2 regions of the Bacillus siamensis genome follow, and region 1 is predicted to be linked to the other one. Evidence: a T-box and tRNA genes for the amino acid it is inferred to sense, from the RefSeq annotation. Region 1 holds a T-box; the other holds one or more tRNA genes.
The links. The T-box of region 1 lies ahead of tyrS (tyrosine--tRNA ligase). A T-box ahead of a tRNA ligase gene usually reads a tRNA of that ligase, here a tRNA-Tyr.
Positions count from the first base shown of each region.

Region 2: it encodes a tRNA-Tyr, which carries the amino acid that the T-box ahead of tyrS (tyrosine--tRNA ligase) is inferred to sense. The anticodon was not compared.

Region 1 is NZ_CP155579.1:2,795,350-2,797,798, reverse strand. It holds gene acsA (acetate--CoA ligase) at 1-965, shown strand, start outside; T-box leader at 1,021-1,253, shown strand; gene tyrS (tyrosine--tRNA ligase) at 1,304-2,449, shown strand, end outside.
Region 2 is NZ_CP155579.1:191,677-194,125, reverse strand. It holds gene rsiW (anti-sigma-W factor RsiW) at 1-378, opposite strand, end outside; gene sigW (RNA polymerase sigma factor SigW) at 392-955, opposite strand; tRNA gene ABDB98_RS01115 (tRNA-Gln) at 1,187-1,258, opposite strand; tRNA gene ABDB98_RS01110 (tRNA-Tyr) at 1,262-1,346, opposite strand; tRNA gene ABDB98_RS01105 (tRNA-Thr) at 1,365-1,437, opposite strand; tRNA gene ABDB98_RS01100 (tRNA-Val) at 1,443-1,518, opposite strand; tRNA gene ABDB98_RS01095 (tRNA-Glu) at 1,522-1,593, opposite strand; gene ABDB98_RS01090 (DUF523 domain-containing protein) at 1,774-2,226, shown strand; gene ABDB98_RS01085 (GNAT family N-acetyltransferase) at 2,244-2,449, shown strand, end outside.

The DNA.
Region 1 (2,449 bases):
GCACGGCGGACCCGGGCTGGGTGACCGGGACGGTGTACGGGATTTTTGCGCCGTGGCTGAACGGAGCGGCGAATGTGATCGTCGGCGGCAGATTCAGTCCGGAAAACTGGTACGGCACGATTGAAAAGCTCGGTGTCAGCGTCTGGTACAGCGCTCCGACGGCTTTCAGAATGCTTATGGGCGCCGGAGATGAAATGGCGTCCAAATTTGATCTTACTTCACTTCGTCACGTCTTGAGTGTCGGAGAACCTTTAAACCCGGAGGTCATTAAGTGGGGACATAAAGTATTCGGCAAGCGCATCCACGATACGTGGTGGATGACGGAAACAGGCGGGCAGCTTATCTGCAATTATCCGTGCATGGAGATCAAGCCGGGTTCAATGGGGAAACCGATTCCGGGAGTGGAAGCGGCGATCGTTGACAATCAAGGGAATGAGCTTCCGCCGTACCGAATGGGGAACCTCGCCATTAAAAAGGGCTGGCCGTCCATGATGGATTCCATTTGGAATAACAAAGAAAAATATGAATCTTATTTCATGCCGGGCGGCTGGTATGTTTCCGGAGATTCAGCTTATATGGATGAAGACGGTTATTTTTGGTTCCAAGGCAGAGTCGATGATGTCATCATGACATCCGGCGAGCGCGTCGGCCCGTTTGAAGTCGAAAGCAAACTTGTGGAACATCCGGCGATTGCCGAAGCCGGTGTTATCGGAAAGCCGGACCCTGTCCGGGGAGAAATTATTAAAGCATTTATCGCGCTTAGAGAAGGGCATGAGCCATCCGATCAGCTGAAGGAGGACATTCGCCTTTTTGTAAAACAAGGGCTGGCCGCCCATGCCGCACCGCGGGAAATTGAATTCAAAGATAAACTTCCAAAAACACGGAGCGGAAAAATCATGAGACGTGTGCTGAAGGCGTGGGAGCTGGACCTGCCGGCAGGCGACCTGTCCACAATGGAAGATTAAAGAGACGGCGTTGACATGACATCTTATTTATGTTAAAAATGAGTAAGCTTCATACGAAAAGGTTTTGATTGAGACAAGTAGGATATCTGATTGTTCCAGAGAGCTGATGGCCGGTGAAAATCAGCACATAGGATATGCCGAATACACTCATGAACCGCTTTTGCGAACAAAGCCCTTCCAAGGCTTTCAGTAGTGGAAGAACGGACACGGTCCGTTATCAAAAAGAGTGATAAAAGCTTTTTTATGCTTTTATTAGTAGGGTGGTACCGCGATTATATCGTCCCTTCGTTTTAAACGAAGGGGCGTTTTTTATTTCCATAAACAAAGGAGCAGACAAAATGACTAATTTATTAGAAGATTTATCATTCCGCGGCTTAATCCAGCAAATGACGGATGAAGAAGGACTGAATAAACAGCTGAACGAAGAAAAAATCCGTTTATACTCAGGGTTCGACCCGACGGCGGACAGCCTGCACATCGGTCACCTTCTGCCGATATTGACACTGCGCCGTTTCCAGCTTGCAGGCCACCATCCGATTGCGCTTGTAGGCGGAGCGACGGGGCTGATCGGCGATCCGAGCGGTAAAAAAGCGGAGCGTACGTTAAATACTCAGGATATCGTTGTCGAATGGTCGCAAAAAATTAAAAATCAGCTTTCCCGATTTTTAGATTTCGATGCAGGAGAAAACCCAGCCGTCATAGCGAACAACTTTGACTGGATCGGAAAAATGAGCATCATTGATTTTCTCCGCGACGTCGGAAAGAACTTCGGAATCAACTACATGCTTGCGAAAGATACTGTAAGCTCAAGAATTGAAACCGGAATTTCTTACACGGAATTCAGCTACATGATCCTGCAATCCTACGATTTTCTGAATCTGTACAGAGAAAAGAACTGCAAACTCCAAATCGGAGGCAGTGACCAGTGGGGCAACATTACGGCAGGTCTTGAACTGATCAGAAAATCGGAGGAAGAAGGGGCGAAAGCGTTCGGTCTTACCATTCCGCTCGTCACAAAAGCTGACGGCACGAAATTCGGCAAAACAGAAGGTGGCGCGATTTGGCTTGATAAAGAAAAAACATCGCCGTATGAATTCTACCAATTCTGGATCAATACAGATGACCGTGATGTCGTCAAATATTTAAAATACTTTACTTTCTTATCAAAAGAGGAAATTGAAGCTTATGCTGAAAAAGCAGAAACGGCTCCAGAGAAAAGGGAAGCGCAGAAACGCCTTGCTGAAGAAGTGACTGTACTTGTACACGGCCGTGAAGCGTTTGAGCAGGCCGTTCATATTTCTCAGGCGCTGTTCAGCGGCAATATTAAAGAGCTTTCCGCTCAAGACGTCAAGGTAGGTTTTAAGGACGTGCCTTCACTTGAAAAAGACCGCTCTGAAGAACTGTCTTTAGTAGACGTGCTTGTGGAATCTAAGTTGTCGCCTTCAAAACGGCAGGCCCGCGAAGACATTCAAAACGGGGCTGTT
Region 2 (2,449 bases), 1.3 Mb from region 1:
ATTCTGCACGACAAGGTTCGGCTGCTTTGACACACTGAAATTGTGGTCGTTATGCCAGCTGTTGAAAAAACCGCCGCCCATTAAAATCACAAAAACCGCCGCGGCTGCAATTATCGGATGAGTTTTGATCCATCGTTTTACAGAAGCGCGTTTTTTCTCTTTTGGAAGATTCGCCATAACTTTGGCAGTAAAATCAGCAGGGGCTGTGACATGCGATGTGCTCCGGACGAGCGCTACGGATTTCTCCATTTCATGAAAATGCCGTTTGCAATTCCCGCATGACCGCAAATGTTGTTTTAATACGTCTTCATCTTCAGGAAGGATATCTCCATCAAGATGCTTATGCATAAGCTGCACGATCTGTTCAGGACAGCTCATTTCATCACCCCACTTAAAGATCCCTTAATTGTTTTCTAAGAGCCTCTCTGCCTCTGTGTATCCTTGTCTTGACGGTGCCGACAGGGATATTCAGAATCTCCCCGATTTCAATTAAAGAGAGTTCATCAATATACTTTAATACAATAACCGTTCTGTACTTGTCAGGCAGCTTTAAAATCTTTTTCTGAATTGTGTCCGACAGCTCCAATGACAACACGGCGTCTTCAGGGAGAACCCCGTCCGCAGCGATCTGCGAATACATCGTCAGCCCCTCTGCACCCGCCACTTCTGCGTCCAGATAATAATCAGGCTTTTTCTTGCGGATACGGTCAATGGTCAGGTTGGTCGCAATTCTGTAAAGCCACGTTGAAAACTTTCTGTTGATGTCGAAACTGTCGATATTGACATACGCTCTGATGAAAGCTTCCTGCGCAATATCTTCCGCTTCGTGGACATTGCCGAGCATGCGGTAGCAAAGCTGGTAAATCTTATCTTTATAAAGGTCAACGATTTCCGCAAACGCATTTTGATCGCCTTTTTTGACTTGCTTGATTCTTTTTTTAATCAGGTTTTCCATGTTTTATCTTACCTCTGCCCTTCACCGGTCTGTATCTATACGTTGATTGTTTTAAAAGGTTTCATTTTTTTTATTACATTTATTTTACCAAATTTCAGGCAGGGTGTAGATGGAAAATACAGAATATACTGCCTTAACAGCAGCTTAAAAATAGTATATCTGATGAACAATCAGAATTCGAGAAAAAATACCGATAAAAAAAAGACACCCTTATACAAAAGGTGTCTGAGACTGGGCTAGCTGGATTCGAACCAACGCATGACGGAGTCAAAGTCCGTTGCCTTACCGCTTGGCTATAGCCCAAAATGGTGGAGGGGGGCAGATTCGAACTGCCGAACCCTGAGGGAGCGGATTTACAGTCCGCCGCGTTTAGCCACTTCGCTACCCCTCCGTATTCTTTGGAAAACAGTGCCGGCCAGAGGACTTGAACCCCCAACCTACTGATTACAAGTCAGTTGCTCTACCAATTGAGCTAGGCCGGCAAATATGGTGGAGGATGACGGGCTCGAACCGCCGACCCTCTGCTTGTAAGGCAGATGCTCTCCCAGCTGAGCTAATCCTCCATATGACCCGTACGGGATTCGAACCCGTGTTACCGCCGTGAAAGGGCGGTGTCTTAACCGCTTGACCAACGGGCCGTTGTGTCCGCGTCGAGCTGACAAAAGTTATTATATACAGGTTATACCCCTTTTGTAAAGAGAAAATTTATTTTTTTTATTTTCAAACTTTTTTACCCGTTTTTTAACTGAAAAACTCGTCCCTTCTCTCTTATTTCATTTAAGATGAAAGTATCAAAATATTGAAGGGAATGGACACAGATGATCTTAGTCAGCTCTTGTCTCGGCGGTATCGAATGCAGGTATAACGGCTCCCACGCCGCCTCGGAAAAAATCCGCAGACTCGTAGAGGAAAAGAAAGCTGTTATGGTCTGCCCCGAACTTTTGGGCGGCTTCACCACTCCCCGCGAACCGGCGGAAATCATCGGCGGCACGGGCGAAGACGTGCTGAACGGAACAGCAAGAATCGTAACGGCATCAGGTGAAGACGTTACATCTTTATATATAGACGGAGCGGAAAAAACGTTAGCATACGCAAAAGAAATAGGCGCCGCAGCGGTCATCCTTAAAGAAAACAGTCCGTCCTGCGGCAGCAGCTTCATCTATGACGGCACTTTCTCCGGGAAAAAGATAATCGGGGACGGCATCACTTCCGCTCTATTAAAACGGGCAGGCTGCCGCGTGTTATCAGAAAATGAACTGGATCAACTATAAAAAGGAGAGTAGATATCATGGTTGCAGCCCTATCCTTTTATAAACCGGAGCATGCAGACGGCCTGAACGGGTTTGTACTCAGTGAAGAAGATAAAATGTTCACAGCTCTCCCGAAGGATGTACTGCCGCAGGCTCTTGTCATCCGGGAGCGCTATCCTACAGTCGTTTTAAAAGAAGACACCCCCGTCGGTTTTTTCATTTTACATACCTCAAAGGAAACCAT